DNA from 2 places in the Ligilactobacillus sp. RTP31139st1_D10_RTP31139_211217 genome. Region 2 is predicted to be linked to the other one. Evidence: predicted binding sites of a transcription regulator. Region 2 holds the regulator's gene; the other holds the start of a gene.
What was found. The regulator LexA, encoded in region 2, represses DNA repair genes until DNA is damaged. The targets are predictions, from matches to a motif close to CNAACANNTGTTNG.

Region 1: the regulator LexA is predicted to act here: its motif matches at 7,521-7,534, upstream of recA (recombinase RecA).

The regions. Positions count from the first base shown of each region.
Region 1 covers NZ_JBCOAR010000005.1:44,827-55,561, forward strand. Annotated here, with positions in the region: gene purK (5-(carboxyamino)imidazole ribonucleotide synthase) at 1-745, opposite strand, end outside; gene purE (5-(carboxyamino)imidazole ribonucleotide mutase) at 729-1,217, opposite strand; gene ABT996_RS04200 (KUP/HAK/KT family potassium transporter) at 1,543-3,567, opposite strand; gene ABT996_RS04205 (deoxynucleoside kinase) at 3,788-4,516, shown strand; gene rny (ribonuclease Y) at 4,574-6,124, opposite strand; gene recA (recombinase RecA) at 6,304-7,410, opposite strand; gene pgsA (CDP-diacylglycerol--glycerol-3-phosphate 3-phosphatidyltransferase) at 7,627-8,214, opposite strand; gene ABT996_RS04225 (helix-turn-helix domain-containing protein) at 8,322-9,251, opposite strand; gene ymfI (elongation factor P 5-aminopentanone reductase) at 9,291-10,019, opposite strand; gene yfmH (EF-P 5-aminopentanol modification-associated protein YfmH) at 10,016-10,735, opposite strand, start outside.
Region 2 covers NZ_JBCOAR010000017.1:1,216-11,058, reverse strand. Annotated here, with positions in the region: gene tsf (translation elongation factor Ts) at 1-626, opposite strand, end outside; gene rpsB (30S ribosomal protein S2) at 773-1,570, opposite strand; gene ABT996_RS09100 (D-2-hydroxyacid dehydrogenase) at 1,746-2,741, opposite strand; gene ABT996_RS09095 (GIY-YIG nuclease family protein) at 2,882-3,169, opposite strand; gene ABT996_RS09090 (tRNA1(Val) (adenine(37)-N6)-methyltransferase) at 3,153-3,911, opposite strand; gene ABT996_RS09085 (lysophospholipid acyltransferase family protein) at 4,118-4,744, shown strand; gene ABT996_RS09080 (YneF family protein) at 4,793-5,017, opposite strand; gene ABT996_RS09075 (DUF896 domain-containing protein) at 5,098-5,394, opposite strand; gene lexA (transcriptional repressor LexA) at 5,559-6,182, shown strand; gene recN (DNA repair protein RecN) at 6,267-7,946, opposite strand; gene ABT996_RS09060 (arginine repressor) at 8,005-8,463, opposite strand; gene ABT996_RS09055 (TlyA family RNA methyltransferase) at 8,484-9,311, opposite strand; gene ABT996_RS09050 (polyprenyl synthetase family protein) at 9,326-9,843, opposite strand, start outside.

The DNA.
Region 1 (10,735 bases), on a different contig from region 2:
GGGCGATCTTTATTGCGATGGCTTGCGCTTTTTGCTGTTCCTTTGGTGTGATCCGAGCCGGTACGATACTTTCATGCAAGATATGGTTACGATGGATGTTTTCACTGACCGGAAAGACTGTCACTTCACCCTTAGCATTTCGCGCGACCATAACAGAGCACTCCAAAGAAAAGTTCACAAATCCTTCTAAGATACATGTTCCTTGCGCGAGTAATTCACTGGCAGCGTCAAGATCAGCCTTTTCTTTGAGTGTAAACTGGGCTTTACCGTCATAGCCCCCTTCACAAGTCTTTAAAATACTTGGCAAACCTAACTGAGCTACTGCTTGTTCAAGCTCTGTCTTTGTCTTGACTGCTCTAAATGGAGCGGTCTTTAAGCCGTGCTCATGCAAAAAAGTCTTTTCAGCTAAGCGATTCTTAGTTATCCGTAGTAGTTTTGTCCCTTGAGGCAATAATTTAGCATCTGTTAAATGTTCTAAAGCTGCTAGATCGACATTTTCAAACTCATAAGTCAAGACATCAGCTCGCTTGGCTAGTTCTTCTAAAGCCGAAAAATCGTCATATGGCGCCACGATCTGTGCATCAGCTGCCTGTCCAGCTGGACAAGTGGCATCAGGATCTAAAATGATCGTCTTTAGCCCCATCGCTTTAGCCGATAAAACTAGCATTTGCCCCAATTGTCCACCACCGATGATCCCGATCGTCTGTCCTTGTTTGAGTTGCACTGCATCAGCCAAGAAGATCACCGCTTTCTACAGCTTTATCATGCATTTCCTGGCGATAAGCAAGTAGGTCTTTTTGGATCGTCTTATCGGTAACACCCAGGATCTGCAACGCCAATAGAGCGGCATTTTTAGCGCCTGCCACACCGATCGCAGTAGTTGCGACTGGAACCCCCGCTGGCATCTGAACGATCGATAACAATGAATCTAGGCCATTTAATGCCCGCGATTGGACGGGAACACCAATAACTGGCAAAACAGTATTAGCAGCGACCATCCCAGGTAGATGAGCCGCACCACCAGCACCCGCAATGATCACTTCGACTCCATTATCTACAGCGTCTTTAGCAAATGTCATCATTTCTTCGGGCATCCGATGAGCTGAGATCACAGCCTTATCATATTTTACACCAAATTCATCTAAAACAGCAGCTGTATTTTTCATGGTCTCCCAATCAGAATAGCTGCCCATCACAATACTAATTCGATTACTCAATCTAAGTGCCCGCCATATCTATGTGGGATCGCATAAAATACGACCGAAAGTGATATAGCATATCCTTTCCTGGTTATTTTCAAACAAGCTCTGTTCAAAAGCTTGGGGGTCCCACCGCTACCACACTATTCCCAGCGGCTATCAAGATCTTGATCAGCCCTCAAGTTGCTTTAAGCATAACAAAGTGACCTATAATTGTCAAAATAAAAATCGAACTATTTTTCTAAATATAATAATTTTATCCGTATAATCTATAAAAAAACACACAAACACATTTAATTTTAAGGAAAACACGAAAAAGCACCCAATAACTGGGTGCGATCAACTATTCGCAAGTACTGCGTTTGATGTCCTTAGGATTTAAGATGACCCGTTGCTCGATCACAGGTACCGAACGTTTCTTCAAGAAAAGCGGGACCTTTTCTAGGTGGACTTCACTAGTTTCAAGGCCAAACCACTGAACTGGTGTCGTACTGTGATTTTGGATAAAGATCCGGGCCGAGATCAACAAACGCATCCAAGCCGGGATCCGAGTATCTGGCGATAAAACTTCTTGGATCGCTAAAACAGAAAAGTTACCCACGATCCGACCAGGAGCTGTTGTATACTTTTGCGGCTGTTCATCGATGACATCTTTTTGCATCAGATCAGAAACTATCTGATAGAGATATAAGTTGACGCTTGGATTCATCTTGTAGCCTAAATATAACTGTAAATTGACGATATTACGCGTGCCAAGCATATCAACTGTATAGTAGTTAGTGTATGGTTCATCGGTCGTATTGACCGTCACGAACCAGTAGACTTTAGCGCGCTTAGGCTTTTTATCTAAGATCGAATACAGCAATTCACGTTTGACACTAAGATCGCGTTTTACTTTAGCTAAAACGATCAAGTTATCTGTAAAAAGTGGTTCACTTTCATCTTTGGCTAGTGCTTGTAACATTGACTTATAATCCTTTAAATTGATCATCTCGGAGCGATCTGCATAACGCTCACGTAGCCGATTTCCAAAGAACCAAACAAACATCAAGCCTAAGATCAATAAGGTGATAAAGACCGTCACATAACCACCATGCATGAATTTACTCAAGCTAGCAGCTAAAAATATCAATTCGATCACACTAAAACAACTTAAGACCAAAACAGCACTTAGCGGTTTTTCTTTAAATCGCAGATACTCAAATAATAATAATGTGGTCATCAGCATCGTCAAGGTGATTGCTAGACCGTAAGCTGCTTCCATATGCTCAGAAGTCTTAAAGTAAAATAACACGATCGTCGTAGTCAAGCACAATAACCAATTGACTGCAGAAATATAAATCTGCCCGCGGGAAAGACTTGGATACTCAACTTTCATCCGGGGTAAAAGTTTTAACCCAACCGCTTCTTGGACCAAGGTAAATGACCCCGTGATCAAAGCTTGGGACGCGATAATAGCCGCTAACGTTGCCAAAACTACACCAAACAAATACCAATCTGGACCCAAAACAGCATAGAATGGATTTTCAAAGTTAGTTTGAGCTTTTATCTGAGCTAGATGTGTACTCAAATATGCTCCTTGGCCAAAATAATTCAATACAAGTGCCGTGCAGACAAAGGGCCAAGTTAAATAGATGTTGCGTTTTCCAACATGGCCCATATCTGAATACAGCGCCTCAGCCCCAGTCGTTGCCAAAAATACGCTCCCCAAAATAAAGATCCCAACTTTATTTTCGGGTGAAAACAGTAATTTTAACCCATAATGTGGTGACAAGGCAGCTAACATCCCCGGATCGCTAGCTAAATTGATGAGACCAACGATCGCTAAAAAGCTAAACCAGATAAACATCACCGGGCCAAAACCTTTACCGATCAAACTCGTCCCAAATCGCTGGATCAAAAATAACACTAATAAGATCACAAACGTTACGATGATCACACTATTTTGCGATGCGATCGGAACATTTTTACCAAATGCAACTCCCTTCAACCCTTCGATCGCACTGGTAACAGTCACTGCTGGGGTCAGGGTCCCATCAGCCAACAAAGCTGCCCCACCGATCAATGCGGGAACGATCAGCCACTTTTTTTGATGGCGTACCAAAGCATAGAGGGCAAAGATCCCCCCTTCACCGTGGTTATCTGCTTTCAATGCGATCAAAACATATTTGATCGTCGTCATCAGCATCAATGTCCAAAAAACTAACGAGAGACAGCCAATAAGGTATTCACGGGTCAGGTATTTGGGACTTCCTAAATCCGCTAATAAAGCTTTCATCACATACAAAGGCGAGGTCCCTATATCACCATAGACGATCCCCAGTGTGATCAAAGGCCCTAAAAATAGCTGTCTTTTTTGTTTTTTCATTGTCTCACAAGCCTTTCTGGCAGGCTATCATCTTACCTACAGTCTGCCCATAAAAAATTTTACATAGAGAAATATATGCCTCTCGTAACAATTAGTCAAGTAATCCACCATGTCAACCACCCCAGTCTAAAGGTAGGGGGATCCCCGCCAATTTCAATTGAAAAACAAGCGTTAAAAATGTAAGATAGTTAAGTACATTAACCGAGAGGATGAACTTTCTATGATCACACTAGCTGGGATAATCGGATCAGGTAAATCAAGCCTAACACAGATCTTGGCTCAAGAATTAGGCTCAGAGCCATTCTTTGAACCCGTTGAAGATAACCCTGTCTTACCATTATTTTACAAAGGCAACGAGATAGCAGCCAAAAAGCGTCAAGCTGGCGATAAGGATGCTACTAATCCTTATGCCTATCTCTTACAAACTTTCTTTTTAAATCGTCGTTTTATGATGATGAAGCAAGCGATGCAGCAACCAAACAATATTCTCGATCGCTCGATCTACGAAGATGCGATGTTCATGAAGATGAATACCAATATGGGAAATGCCACTCAGATCGAATATGCGACCTATCAAGAACTTTTGGGACATATGTTGACCGAACTCAAGGCTGCTACTCCCGCTAACGATACCGATCTGATGGTCTTGATCAAAGTTTCCTATGATACGATGATCAAGCGGATCCAAAAGCGCGGGCGTAAATATGAACAGATCTCAACTGATCCTTCATTGATCGAATACTACCAACGTCTCTTACGCTATTACGATGATTTTGAAAAAAATTACGAACTCTCTCAACTATTGATCATCGATGGTGATAAATACGATTTTGTCGAAAATCAGGCGGATCGTAATTACGTTTTAGACTTGATCGAAGACCGTTTAGTCACTCTAGGCAACTTAAGTGCTAAACAAGCTGAGAAATTAAAACAAGCACGTCATGCCTAATAAAAAAGCTGTAGCCCTGATCGGACTACAGCTTTTTTGATACAATTGCTAAAACCATTACTTAGCATATTCGACCGCCCGTGTTTCACGAATAACGGTAACTTTGATATGCCCTGGATATTCAAGTTCTTCTTCGATCTTATTTCGAATATCACGTGCTAAAACAGTTGCCTCAAGGTCGTTGACCTCATTTGGTTTAACGATGATCCGAACTTCACGCCCGGCTTGGATCGCATAGCTCTTCTTCACACCTTCAAATTCATTAGAGATATTCTCCAATTTTTCAAGACGGTGAATGTAGTTTTCTAACGATTCACTTCGAGCACCTGGACGTGCGGCTGAAACAGCATCGGCTGCCGCAACTAAAACTGCGATCGTTGATTTCGGTGCTACATCACCGTGGTGGGATGCGATCGTATTGACAACAACATCGTTTTCTTTATATTTCTTCGCCAATTCTACCCCGATCTCAACGTGCGAGCCGTCAACTTCATGATCGACTGCCTTTCCGATATCGTGTAGTAAACCTGCGCGTTTCGCTATTGTAACGTCTTCACCTAACTCAGCCGCAAGGACCCCTGTGATCTTAGCAACTTCGATCGAATGATCCAATACGTTTTGACCATAACTTGTCCGATAATTCAATCGTCCGACCGTCTTGATCAAATCTGGGTGCATTGAATGGATCCCAAGATCAAAGATAGCTTCTTCACCAGTCTGGCGGATCCGGCTATCCATTTCCTTAGTGGCCTTTTCGACCATTTCCTCGATGCGTGCCGGATGGATCCGACCATCTTGGATCAATTTCTCTAAGGCCATTTTGGCGATCTCGCGTCTTACCGGATCAAAACCACTCAAAACGACAGCTTCAGGCGTATCATCAATGATCAGATCGATCCCTGTCAAAGTTTCAAGTGTGCGAATATTCCGCCCTTCACGCCCGATGATGCGGCCTTTCATCTCATCATTTGGTAAGTTAACGACTGAGACGGTGGTTTCGGAGACCATATCAGCTGCGCTACGTTGGATAGCCTGTGCGATCAAACTCTTAGCCTTTTTATCAGCTGTAGCTTGAGCTTGAGCTTCACTTTCCTTGATCATCACAGCTAATTCATAATTCAAACTGTTACGCGTCTCTTTAAGAATAAGCTCCTTAGCTTGGTCTTTTGTCAAAGCGGCGATTTCTTCCAGCTTATCTTTTTGTTTTTGTTCAAGCGAAGCGACTTCTTTGCTCTTTGCATCTAATCTTTGTTGCTCAGCACTCAACTGATCTTCTTTTTGTGTGAGTGCTTGTTCGCGTTTGTCTAAGACCGAATCCTTGCGATCAAGGTTCTCCTCTCTTTTCAACAAACGATTTTCTTGTTTCTGAACTTCAAAGCGTCTCTCTTTCAATTCGCCTTCGACTTCTTTACGGTAGCGATGACTTTCATCTTTTGCTTCCAGTAAAGCCTCTTTTTTGGCACTAGCAATAATACCTTTGGCCGTTTGAGTTGCGGCATCTAGCGATTGTTCATAACTACGCTTTCGATAAAAGATTCCTAAAGCAAAACCTAGCACTAAAGTCAAAACAGCGATTGCGAGGATGGCACTAATAACAGTATAGTTCAAGTTTGCACCTCCGCGATCTATTTTATCGTGGTAAATCGACGGCTTAGGTCTAATTTACACACAATAATATTTTAATGTTTAATGTTGGTAAATGTCAATCATTATCAGTCTGTTTGACCTTTTATCTAAAAAGTGTCGCAAAAAAAGAGTAGCCTTAGCAAACGGCTACTCTTTAAAGTTTATTTGTCGTCTTTACCTAAGTCCAAACTGACCGGCTTGTTAGTTGCTTTTTTATCAACTTTAGCCGCTTCTTTTTCCTTAGCTTTTTGTTCTTTTTCGAGTGCTTTCTTCTCTTTTTGTGTGAGCGTTGGCGTATCACGAACCTTTTGGGTGATCTCGTCGGCCACTTCTGGATGTTCACTCAAGTAAGCCTTTGTCTTTTCACGGCCTTGACCGATATGGCTACCACCATAAGAGAACCATGACCCGCTCTTTTCGATGATATCTTTTTCAACTGCTAAGTCGATCAATTCACCCATCTTCGAGATCCCTTCACCATACATGATATCGACTTCTGCCGTTCTAAATGGTGGTGCGACCTTGTTTTTCACAACTTTGATCCGTGTCCGGTTACCTAAAACATCTGAACCATCTTTGATCTGTTCAGCACGCCGAACTTCCAAACGGATCGTCGAATAAAACTTAAGCGCACGTCCACCAGGGGTCGTTTCTGGATTACCAAACATCACTCCGACTTTTTCACGGATCTGGTTGATAAACAAAGCGATCGTCTTAGTCTTGTTGATCGTACCTGAAAGTTTACGTAAAGCTTGAGACATCAAACGTGCTTGTAACCCAACGTGTGAATCACCCATCTCACCTTCGATCTCAGCCTTAGGAACTAAAGCTGCTACGGAGTCAATGACCACGATATCTACCGCCCCAGAAGAGACCAAAGCATCTGCGATCTGTAGCCCTTCTTCACCAGTACCAGGTTGGGAGAGTAACAAGTCATCGATGTTAACGCCCAAAGCTGTCGCATAAGCAGGATCAAGCGCATTTTCCGCATCGATATAGGCAGCTAGGCCGCCTTGTTTTTGAACTTCAGCCACAGCTTGCAAGGCAACTGTTGTCTTACCAGAACTTTCAGGGCCATAGATCTCTACGATACGTCCCCGTGGGAAACCACCTACTCCCAAAGCTTCATCAAGGGCCAATGAACCACTTGGAACAGTTGAGATCTGGGTATCAGCCTTTTCACCCATCTTCATGATGGCACCTTTACCGAAATCTTTTTCGATCTTCTTGAGCGCTTTGTCTAAAGCAACTTGTCTTTCGTCAGCCAAATTTACTCCTCCTCTTTGTCATCTACTCACAAAGAACGTTTCCTAATCTACGTTCAATTACTCTGTACCATATATCATACTTATTTTTTTCAAAAAAAGCAAGCATTTTGCGAACTAATGTTTGATATATTTTAACCTCACTTTAAAGATACGCAAATCACTTAGATTTCTATGCAAATAAATAGACTACTTCACAACTGAAGTAGTCTATCATTTTTAATCGTTAAAAGAATCGGCAAAAATACTTCTACTTTTCCAAAAATAATCCAACCCTGAATATACTGTAAAGAATAAGCAGATATACAATAAGATCTCGCCGATCATGATATTTGCATTGATAAAGAAAACATTATTCAAATACAAGAACAAGATCGCAAACATTTGTGTCATCGTTTTGATCTTACCTGGGAGTTCAGCCGCCATGACTTTACCATCATTTTCAACGATGATCAAGCGCAAACCAGTTACGGCCAATTCACGGCAAACAATGATCGCAGCCACCCATGCTGGGACTTTTCCCATCTGCACCAAGATGATAAATGCGGTCATTACTAACATCTTATCGGCTAAAGGATCAGCAAATTTGCCAAAGTTGGTAACTAATTTTTGCTTACGTGCGATCTGACCATCCGCAAAATCCGTGATCGAAGCGACGGCAAAGATCAGCGCTCCGAGCAATTGTGTGGTCGGGATAACAGTCCCAGCTAAGACCACCTCGCCCCAATCAAGTGGCAATAGCAGAACTAACATGAAGATCGGGATCAAAATGATCCGTAAAACTGTCAATTTATTAGGTAAATTCATAATTTTCTACTGTGTTGGCGGAAAAGTTTCATACTTTGAAAAGCGCACAGTTTCCTTTCTTAGATTTACTTATGCTTTGGCATCCGCCTTTTTCTGCCATACTACTTTTATTGTGCCGTTGTTTGTGCGACGTTCAATGTGATCGTACGTACAGTCAATGTCTCGTTTTCTTTCAAGAAATCAAATTTCTTACCGTTGATCTTGATCGAGGTTGCCTTTGAGTTTCCTAAATTCAACGTGATCGTTGTTGTATTTTCAGGGATCTTAATTGTTTGTGTAGCATTATCAGCACTAAGCGTTCCTTGCCATACTTGAACTCCATTAGCTGAAACAGCATTCCAAGCTGTTGCGCCATCAGAAACTGACATTTCGATCTTATTTGTAGCTGGCGCATTTTCTAGATCATATACGAAAGCTGAACCCGCAGCTGAAGTGTTAGTGATCTTTTGCTTAATTGCCTTTTTAGATTCTTTCTTAGCTTTTGTACTTGAGCTTTCTTTTTTAGATGTGCTACTACTTTCACTACTTGAAGATTTTTCCTTTGAACTACTGCTCTTAGCAGAACTTTCGGAAGAAACTGAGACGCTTTGGCTGTTATCCGCGATTTGGGTACTGCTATTACGGTCACGATCCCCCCAAGCAAAGATGTAGATCGTCCCTAAGATCGCAACTACGATGACTACGATGATGATCGTTGGTAAATAACGGATCAAACCTGCCAGGATCGGTGACATAGTTTTTTCTTCTTCTTCGCGCTTGACGGCTTCGGTGCGTGTCGTTGCTTCTGTTTCTTCTTTTGGCTTTGGTGCGTTATTTTCATCTAGCTTGACTAGCAACTCTTCTGGATCGATCCCCACAGTTTCGGCATATTGCTTGATAAAAGCTCGCACATAAAATTTACCTGGTAATGCCGCAAAATCACCGTCTTCGATCGCGATCAAATAACGTTTTTGGATCTTGGTCGTTTGTTGCAAGTCATCTAGTGTCAAACCTTTTTCTTTACGTGCTTCTTTTAAAATTGTTCCAATATCTGTCATTTTATCTAATTTCTCCGTCTCTTTTTTAGATTCTATCGTCTACACGAGCCAACCACCGGTCACATAAAGTGTCTGACCCGTTAAATAACTAGCTTTAGGGGCTAACAACATTTTTACGAAATAACTTATCTCACTTGGCTGAGCAAAGCGACCACTTGGGATCTCTTCTTCGACTGCTTGCCGTTCACTACCAGAAAACATCTGATTCATCTGCGTATCTATCGCTCCAGGTGCGATCGTATTGACTGTGATCCCCAAAGAGGCGACTTCCTTACTATAAGCTTTGCAAAAAGCACTTTGCGCCCCTTTTACCGTACTATAACCGACCTCTAAAGCACTACCAGCTCCACCATAGACCGAACCGATAAACACGATCCGTGCCGCTTGACTGCGAGCTAATTTAGCTTCGAGCGACGCGATCAAACGCAACGGGCTCTGCAATTGCATCGCTAGAATTTGATCAAAAGCTTGCGGTTCTTGTTGACTAAATAGACCATATTCAGTCGTTCCTTGCGCAAAGATCAATGCATCTAGGCTACCAAAGATCTGGGAAGCTACTTGGGGCATCGTGTCTGGCGCTGTAAGATCAGCTTGGAGTGCTAAAAAATCTTGCTTGGGATAATTCTTCGCTAGTTCTATTACTAGATCATCCACACGCGTTTGATTGTGATAGTAATGTAAATATAACGACCAGCCATCAGCAGCTAAGTCTTTGGCTATTTGGTGACCTAGATCACCTGAGGCTCCACAGAGCAAAGCCCATTTCATTGATCTTCATCTTCTTTCGGGAGAATTTGGTAAACACTGATCGCCTCTGAACGTAAGAACTGTTTGGCAACAGCTCTGATATCATCTAAAGTCAATTGTTCTAAAAGCGCTCCAACATCAAATAAGGTCGCACTTTCAAATAGATCAGCTTCATAACGATTAGCGATACTCTCTAATGAATTCATTGCTTGGAGGTTTCGTCCGATCAGCTCACGTTTGGCTAACTCGAAAGCAGATCCTTTATCTTCTAAAAACCCTAACGCGTGCTCAGCGATATCGATCACAGCATTGGATAGTTCTTGCGGTTTATTGGTATCACCTGAGATCGTAGCAAAATGAAAACCACGTTCTAAAGAAAAATCATAACCAAAACTATCATCCAAGACACCTGCATCATAAAGTTCTAAGTATTTATCTGAAGTTTCGCTGTAAAGTAAATACAATAATAATTCGACTGCTAGCTTATACCGCAAGCCTGCCCGACCAGCTGGGACTTGATCTAATCCCTTGATCCCAATGATCGTTTTAGGGCGCTGGATCTCCAATTCAGTCATGCGATAAGGGATGATATCCTTACCCTCGTGATCAAAAAATTCTTCGGCACGCTTGATCGGCTCAGCACTTGGAAATTCCTTGGCTGCTTGATTTTCTTTGATCAACTCGAGCATCGCTTCAACTTCAAAATTTCCGACTAAGAAGAGATCCATGTTACTTGG
Region 2 (9,843 bases):
GTTAAAACTGCTTTTTCGTGTTCTACTTCACTAGCAGGCACTTGGTCGCGGTTAACGTACTTAGGATTGATAGCCGCAACGTGCATTGCAACGTCTTTAGCAGCCACTTCATCAGCACCTTCAACAACAGTTAAAACAGCGATCTTACCACCCATGTGTAAGTAAGCACCGAAGTTTTCGTTGTCAGCTTTTTCAACCAATTCAAAGCGACGCAATGTGATCTTTTCACCGATAACTTGTGTAGCTTCGATGATTTCTTCGTTGATCGTACCTTTGTCAGTCTTGATAGCCAAAGCAGCTTCTAAATCAGCTGGTTTGTTTTCTGCGATCAAACCTGCAACACGTTTTACAAGGTCCTTGAATTGTTGGTTTTGAGCAACAAAGTCTGTTTCAGCGTTGATTTCAACAACTGCAGCTGTGTTACCTACAACTTCAACATCAGCTAAACCTTCAGCAGCAACACGGTCGCTCTTCTTAGCAGCCTTTGCCATACCTTTTTCACGCAAGAAATCAATAGCCTTGTCCATGTCGCCATCAACAGCAACTAAAGCTTTCTTAGCATCCATCATACCTACGCCAGTTTTTTCGCGTAATTCTTTTACTTGAGCAGCAGTAACTTTTGCCATAGCCTAGTGGCCTCCTTAGAGTGATTAATTTGGAGTACTTTTGGCATAAAAACCATGGTGTATCCAAACCATAAATTTAAAAAAGGCCATCTCAAGACTAAGGCCAAAATGCCTACCTAAAACCTGAGACAGCCTAAGTTTATTAACTATTCAGCATCTGTATCGTTGTTGCCTTCAACAACTTCAACGATTTCTTCGATGGATTCAACTTCTTCGCCGTTAGCAGCTTGGAAAGTTTCTTCTGAAACAGGTGCATCATCTTCGCCTTGACGACCTTCGATGACCGCATCTGCCATCTTAGATGTGATCAAACGTACGGCACGGATAGCATCGTCGTTTGATGGGATCTTAACATCGATTTCATCTGGATCAGCGTTTGTGTCGACCATAGCAACGATAGGAATGTTAAGCTTTTGTGCTTCCTTAACAGCGATACGTTCCTTGCGAGGATCCACGATGAACAATACATCAGGGATACGTGGCATATCTTCAATACCACCAAGGAATTTTTGAAGACGATCGCGTTCTTTGATCAACAAAGCAACTTCTTTCTTAGGTAACACTTCAAATGTGCCATCTTCTTCCATTGCTTTGATCTCTTTCAAACGTTTGATACGTTTTTGGATCGTGTTCCAGTTTGTCAAAGTACCACCTAACCAACGATGGTTTACGTAGTATTGACCTGCACGTTTTGCTTCTTCTTCGATCGCATCTTGTGCTTGTTTCTTTGTACCAACAAACAAGATAACACCATCGTTAGCAGCAGCATCTTTCATAAAATCGTAAGCATCGTCGATCAACTTAACAGTTTTTTGTAAGTCGATGATGTAGATACCATTACGTTCTGTGAAGATGTACTTCTTCATCTTAGGGTTCCAACGACGTGTTTGGTGACCAAAATGTACACCAGCTTCAAGTAATTGTTTCATGGAAATAACAGCCATTACAATTAACCTCCAAAATAGTTTTTATTATCCTCCCCTATGTTCAACGATCAAAAAACTCAAATGAGCACTCTTTTGACCATCGCATAAGGTGTGAATTGTACCTTTATAGGCACTCTTGATATTATAACCTACTCCTAGAGCAATTGCAAACGTTTCTGTTAAAAAATCAAGCTTATTTTGTTTGAACTAAAGTCGGGGCCGTTCCAGTCTCGATCACTGATTTAGCCGAATCTAATGAGATATTGACCATATTTTCAACAGCTATTTCAGTGTAAAAGGCAATGTGTGGCGTCATCACAACGTTATCTAACGCAACTAACTCTTTGAACAGTTCATCTTCAACACCCGTTTCATTTAAATCGTGGTTAAAGATCGGTGTCTCAAATTCATACGTATCTAAACCAGCACCACCTAATTTGCCACTCTTCAAAGCTGCAAGTAAAGCATTAGCATCGATCAAAGAACCGCGCGCAGTATTGATGATATAAGCGCCATCTTTCATTTTTTCGATCATTTTAGCATCGATCAGATGTCCATCTTTGTCAGAGCCTGGCATATGCAAAGTCAACACATCGGCTTTAGCCACTAGATCTTCTAGCGTATCAACATAGATACCTTCACTTTCCAATTTAGGATCATGATAGGGATCAAACGCCAAGATCTTAGCACCAAAGCCCTTATAGATATCGATCGCAGCTTTACCGATCCGCCCCGTGCCAACGATCCCGATCGTCAAAGCTCTGATCTCTTTACCAACAAAGGGAGCCCAGCGATAATCATTGGAAGCCATTCGCTTGCGGAAAATATTTTGATTACGCAACAATTGTAGTAAGATCGTTACTGAAAATTCAGCGATCGCATTAGGCGAATATGCCGGCACATTAGTTACCGTGATCCCATATTTCTTAGCTTCAGCTAGGTCTAGATTATCGACCCCGACATTTCTGATCGAAACATCTTTGACACCATAACCAGCCAAAGTCTTAAAAAGATCCGCTGGATACGTCCCAGTCTGAAAGCTGATAACAGCATCATATCCCTTGGACAAGCTCAAATTTTCGGACGTAACTTCATCGGCAACTAATTTTATTTCAATATTATTTTTTTGAGACCAATTTTCAAAATAAGCACGTTCATCTTGACGTACATTATAAGCAATAAACTTCATAACGAACTGCTGCACCAAATGTGACTCCAAATGAAGAAATGCAGCCTTCCTTTCTTGAATTTTAGCTAACTTTTCTTGATGATCTCACATTTTAACTTCAAATCTAAAGTTAGCACTTCAACTCTTACTATAACATAAGTCTATCTTAACAAATATTTCTCAGCTACTCCATGTTCACGCAAATAGCTTTCCTTTTGTTGGCGTGTTAGTTGTTTGAACGCATATTCTTTTTTAAGTGCTAAACTTTTAGTCGCAAATTGCTCATGGTAGATCATTTTCACCGGGCGCCGAACACGGGTATACTTAGCTCCCTGTCCACTATTGTGAGTCATTAAACGCTGTTTGAGATCAGTCGTAAAGCCTGTATAAAAAGTAGCATCCGCACAGCGTAAAACATAGAAAAAATACTGTTTACTCTGCTGTTCCATATAAAATTTCCCTCATCTCCGGTGTATATTCATCATTTGCCTGATAAACTGTGATCGGAGGCATAAAGCGCAACCCGCCTTTGCGTCCATCTTTGATCGCTTCGACTAAGACCATATTAGCTTCACGACCTGCTTTAGGATAGACTAGTTGGATCTTCTTAGGAGCTAGCCGATTTTTTTGCATGCATTCAAAGATCTCCCACAGTCTATCGGGACGATGAACAAAATAAGCTTTACCTTTAGTTTTTAAAAGTGCACTACTCATTTCGATCGTTTGAGCTAAAGTCACCGTGATCTCATGGCGGGCCAATGCCAGATAAGGGTTAGGATTTTTTTTGCTAGTTGGAAGATCCGAAAAGTACGGGGGATTACATGTGACCGTATCAAAGCTATCTTTTTTCAAATGCGTCAACGAATCGTTTAGATCAAGATTCAAGACAGTCAGCTGTTTTTCTAAAGAATTTAATTTAACACTACGTTCAGCCATTTCAGCTAATTTAGGTTGGATCTCGACAGCCACGATCGAAGCTTTAGTTTTGTTTGTCAAAAATAGACCAACTGCTCCATTTCCCGCACAGAGATCGACTACTTTGCCATTTTCTTTTTTTGTTGGCTCGGCAAAATGGGCCAGTAACACTGCATCCAAAGAAAAAGAAAAAACTTTTGAGCTTTGAATTATTTTGATATCGTTAGCGTATAACTGGTCGATCCGTTCATCTTCTCTCAATTCGATTTTATTCAAATCAAAACACCTTCTTTTACTCTTTAACGTGACTTGCAATTTTAAGATAAATTTAGCATACTAAAAAATGTATAATAAATAAATAGCGCTGTCCAAGTATTGAAGCCACTTGAAAGTTAAACTGTGAGCCGGCTAGCAGCAGCGCTATCTAAGAAAGGAAGGCTATAGAACTTTCAAATATCTCACAGTCTATAGCAGTAAATACCATGTTTTATTCATTTATTCGAGGCCTAGTTAGGTTTCTTGTTTATCTGATCAACGGTAAACCAAACTTTGAAGGCAAAGAAAACTTACCTTCAGGAAATTATATTTTGGTTGGCCCACACCGCACTTGGTTTGATCCCTTGTATTTTGCCTTAGCAGCTTCTCCTAAAAAATTCAGCTTCATGGCAAAAGAAGAACTTTTCAAAAATCCAATTTTGCGGTTTATCCTAAAACATGCCAACGCTTTTCCAGTCGACCGAAAAAATCCTGGTCCCTCTGTGATCAAGACCCCAGTCAAGTTGCTTAAAAAAAGTGATCTTTCTTTGATCATGTTTCCTTCTGGGACTAGACATTCACAGGAAATGAAAGGGGGCGTCGTTTTGATTGCTAAAATGACTGGTGTCCCGATCGTTCCTGCCGTTTACCAAGGGCCCTTGACCTTAAAAACACTCTTTAGCCGTAAAAAGACAACTGTTCGCTTTGGTGAACCGATCTACGTTGATCGCAAAACTAAATTGACCGATGAGACCCAAGCAACGATCATCAATGAAATGGAACAAGCCTTTACCAAACTGGACAAAGCGATCGATCCAAACTTCCACTACATCGATCCTACAACAAAAAAATAACTAAAAATAGGTTGGACTCGCAAGTCACAACCTATTTTTAGTTTTAAATTACTTTTTAGACATATTTTGCTTCATTGAAGCCATCATTTGATGAAGTTTCTTTTCAGAAGGCTTTTGCCCCATCTGAATCATCATCGTCCGCAACATCTGTTCATTGATCGGCGGATTTTTCTTCAAATAGTCTTCCATGTACTTACGAGCAGCAAAGAAACCACCAACAAAGCCAAGGATAAGCGCTAAGACTACAAGTACGATCCAAATTCCAGTAGACATTTCAGCACCCCCTTCTCATTATATTCATTCAACTACTTATTCTACACAAGTTATCCTTAAAAATAAAGCGTTAAACGACTTTAATTATCACGCAAACCACGTTCACGTTGGATCTTTTTGACCTTTTCTGGCGTAACTTCATTGCCATCTTTATCGTAGACTTGTAACATTTCTACGTGACTACGGAAGTTTTCTCTAAACATCGCTAAGTAAGTCTTACGCAATTCTTGTTGTTCTTCTTTTTCAGCTTCTGTTAGCGTGCCTTCTTTTTTCTTTTTAGATAATTCATTGATGCGATCGATCAGTTCTTGGGGGATCGCACCTTTTTTTGCTTCCGTCGTTTCTGACGCTTGTTCTAATTTTTCGTCTTTTTCCATGTTAAATTCCTCTTTTCCAAGATGATCTATCATTTATATTCTATCTCAAAATTTTAAGAAAGTCATTAACTTAGTCACTTTCTCTAGATAAAGCAAACGCTTGTTTGTAACTGTTGGTTTTCTATGTTATAATTACCCTATAAAAATGTATTGAGGTGTTCAAAATGACAAAAGCATCCGAAAAAAGACAGCTAAACATTTTGCGTTTTATCTACAATACAGTTGAGAGCAAAGGTTATCCACCGACTGTACGCGAGATCTGCCAAGCAGTCTCCCTTTCTTCGACCTCAACTGTACACGGTCATTTAGCACGCTTAACTAAGAAAGGCTTTCTTAAAAAAGATCCTACTAAGCCACGGGCAATGGAAGTTACTCCAGCTGGTCTAGACGCTTTGGGGATCAAAACGACCTTAAATGAGATCCCCGTTGTCGGAACGGTAACTGCAGGGATGCCGATCTTAACCGTTGAAGAAACAACTGATTATTTCCCATTACCACCTAATTTAAGCGATGCCAATGATTTGTTCATGTTGAACATCCGTGGTGAAAGCATGATCGATGCTGGGATCTTAGATGGTGATCAAGTTATCGTTAGAAAACAATCTGCTGCTGACAATGGTGATATCGTGATCGCCATGACCGAAGACGATGAAGCAACGTGTAAGCGATTCTACAAAGAAGACGGATATTTTAGATTACAACCTGAAAATGAAACGATGGATCCGATCATCTTGGATAATGTCGTAATTTTAGGCAAAGTCATTGGGCTCTACCGTGATATGATCTAAAGTCAATATTTTAGCAACTAGGAGTTTACCGACTTCTAGTTTTTTTATTCAAAAAAAAGATGCCTCAAAGTGCATCTTTTAGAACTATTTACTTGCCTTAGCCATTTTTAGCAATTCTTCTGCATGTTCTAGCGTCAAAGTCGTGATCGAAGAACCCGATAACATTCGGGCTAATTCTTCGATCCGTTCCTTATCGTTTAAGATCGTCAGCGAAGTTTCAGTCCGACCATTAGCTACATGCTTAGCAATAAAGTAGTGATGGTCTGCCACAGCTGCGACCTGTGGTAAATGCGTGATACACAACACTTGCGAATTAGTTGCGATCTGACTGATCTTTTCTGCGATTGCCTGGGCGACGCGCCCACTGACTCCAGTATCGACCTCATCGAAAATAATACTCGTCACACCCTTATTTTGGGCAAAGATCGTCTTTAGCGCGAGCATGATCCGCGACAATTCACCACCAGAAGCGATCTTTGCTAAAGCGCCCATTTCTTCTCCGGGGTTAGTTTGAATGTAAAATTCGACCCGATCAAGCCCAGTCTCAGTCAATTGCCCGTTCTCTGGTAAAAAACGTACTTCAAAAACAGCTTTATCCATATAAAGCGCACTTAATTGCTGATGGATCTCATTTTCAAGGCGTTTAGCAGTCTGTTTGCGTAACTCGCTGATCTCTAGTGCTAATTCTTTTGCCTTGGCGTGAGCTTCTTTGACCTGTTCGACTTGCTGCTCTAAGTTTTCATCGCTTTGTTGCATCGTTTCAAGCTCGTGTTTTATCTTATCGTAATAAGCCAAGATCATTTCGATCGAATCACCATATTTACGCTTGAGCTGATGGATCGTTTCGAGCCGTGCCTCAATTGAATTTAGCAGTTCTTCATCCCACTCCAGATCACTTAATTGCCCTGAAACTTCATGTGCTGCATCTTGCAGATTATAAAAAGCATCAGAAACCTTTTCGTAGATCGCGGCTAATTCAGAATTGAACTCAGCCACATCTTCTAATTCACTCATGACATTTCCTAGAACGCTCATCACATCTAATTCTTCACCATTTAGTGCTTGATAACTCATCTCTAAGGCGTGATGGATCGTTTGATAATTATCTAATTGATGTTTTTGTTCTTGGAGCTCTTCTTCTTCGCCCTCGTGTAACTGCGCCTCACTGATCTCATTAACTTGAAATTGTAACATATCGAGTCTTTGAGCCCACTCATGCGCATTTTTCTCGCGTTGCTCCAGTGCTTGCGAAAGGCGACGATAATTGGCATAAAGTGCCTGGTATTGTGTCAATTTAGCTAGGATCTCAGGCTGATAATTATCAACTAGGGCTAAATGGCGCTCAGGATCCATCAATTCTTGATGCTCATTTTGTCCGTGGATATCGATCAAGGTTTGCCCTACCTGCCGTAATGTGCCCAAATTAACCAAAACACCATTTATCCGGCAAACATTTTTACCACTGCGATAAATATCGCGTTGTAAGATCAAAACGTCATCTTCACATTCGATCCCAAATTCATCTAAAAGCTCATATGTGCGCGTCGCTTTAGGAATGGTAAATTGCCCCTGGAGTAACGACTTATTAGCTCCCTTGCGGATAAAATCACTCGAGCCACGTCCACCTGCTAGTAGTCCTAAAGCATCAATAATAATAGATTTACCAGCCCCTGTTTCACCAGTCAAGACCGTCATATTCGTTCCAAAATCAACGGTCAACTGCTCAATAATTGCAAAATCACGGATCATTAATTCTTGTAACAAAGTACTTTCCTGCTGTTGCTAAGAGTAACAGTTTTTCCTTTCCCAAAATCTAAAAGTCCTATTTATCATCGATCAAAGCCAATAATTTACGCTCGATCTGCAATGCATCCTCATTTGAGCGTGCAAAGAGCATGATCGTGTCATCATCGCCTAAAGTAGCAAAGACTTCATCATAGTTCATTTGTGAGATCAAGCTCGAAAGCGCTGGCCCATTACCAGGCAAAACTTTGACCATACATAGATCACGGTGACAGTCAGAAACAAGATAGGCGTCACGCAAAACTTTCCTTAGTTTTTTTTCGGTATTATCCTTCTTGGTAGTCGGTAAACTATACCGATACGATCCATCTGGCGTTGGGACTTTGATCAACTGCATCTCTTTTACGTCACGTGAGATAGTAGCTTGAGTCACTTCAACTCCCTTAGCTGAAAGGAGACTAACAAAGTCTTCTTGCCGATAAATCGCATTATCCTGGATCATTTTTTTAATAATTCGTTGTCTATCTTGTTTTCTCACTGAGAAATCATCCTTCCTACCTACTTATCTTTTTGATGAAGTAATGTTTGATGGGCTTGTTTGATCACCGCACTTGGATCGACATTCGCACTGATCGTTGCAGTCTCTGAGGTTGAACGCAAATGAACTAAAAATTCAATATTTCCTTCACCACCCGTGATCGGTGAAAAATCAAGGTCTAAAACATCATAGCCTGCTTTGACAGCAAAAGCGATCAACTCTTGGACTACTTCTAAATGAACCTTTTCATCCCGAACGATCCCATGCTTACCGACCTTTTCACGCCCCGCCTCAAATTGAGGCTTGATCAAAGCCACCACGTCTCCGCCCGGCTCCAAGATCGCATGTAAAGTCGGCAAAATAAGTTGTAAAGAAATAAAAGAAACATCGATCGTCGCAAAATCAGGGCGTCCAGCAGTAAAATCTTCTAATTTACTGTAGCGAAAGTTAGTATTCTCCATCACAACGACTCGCGGATCTTGGCGCAACTTCCAAGCTAATTGATTAGTTCCCACATCGAGAGCATAACTCAACTTAGCCCCTTTTTGTAAGGCGACATCAGTAAAGCCCCCCGTAGATGAACCAATATCAAGGACTGTCTTATTTTTGGTACTTAGTTTAAAGACTTTGAGCGCTTTTTCAAGCTTTAAGCCACCACGACTAACATAAGGCATTTTTTTACCCTTAAAATGTAATTTGACACTTGGATCGATCTTTTCACCTGGTTTATCTAAGCGTTCTTCATTTTCACCTAAGATCTCGCCTGCCATAACTGCACGTTTTGCTTGTTCGCGTGTCTCGAATAGACCCTGCTTGACCAATAATACATCTACACGTTCTTTTTTCATACTTACATCCTTACTTATAATTTAAAATACTCTAGCACTTGACGCAAAAGAGAAGTCTCAAAACCACTTCCGGCTAAAAACTCAAGTTGATCTTTTGCTTGTTCCAACGTATCAGCTAGCGCTTGCTTAGCTCCCTCTAGTCCTAAAAGGCGCGGATAAGTATTTTTATTTTCCGCCACATCCTTATTAGCTGTCTTACCCAACTCGGCAGTCGTCGCCGTTACATCTAAAATATCGTCATAGATCTGAAAGGCTAGACCAAATTTTTGGCCAAAAGTAACTAATGCCTGCTCTTGTTTTGGGGTCGCTCCACCTAAAATGGCACCGGCAAAACAAGCATACTCCAACAATTGTCCGGTCTTGTTTTTATGGACTTGCATCAACTCAGCTAAAGTCAACGTGGTCTTTTCACCTAAGATATCACTGGTTTGGCCTGCGACCATCCCATTTGCCCCTGCAGCTTTGGCGAGTTCAGCCACCAAGGTAACACGTTTTTTAGGTGACAGCTTTGTTTTAGCTATCCAACCAAAAG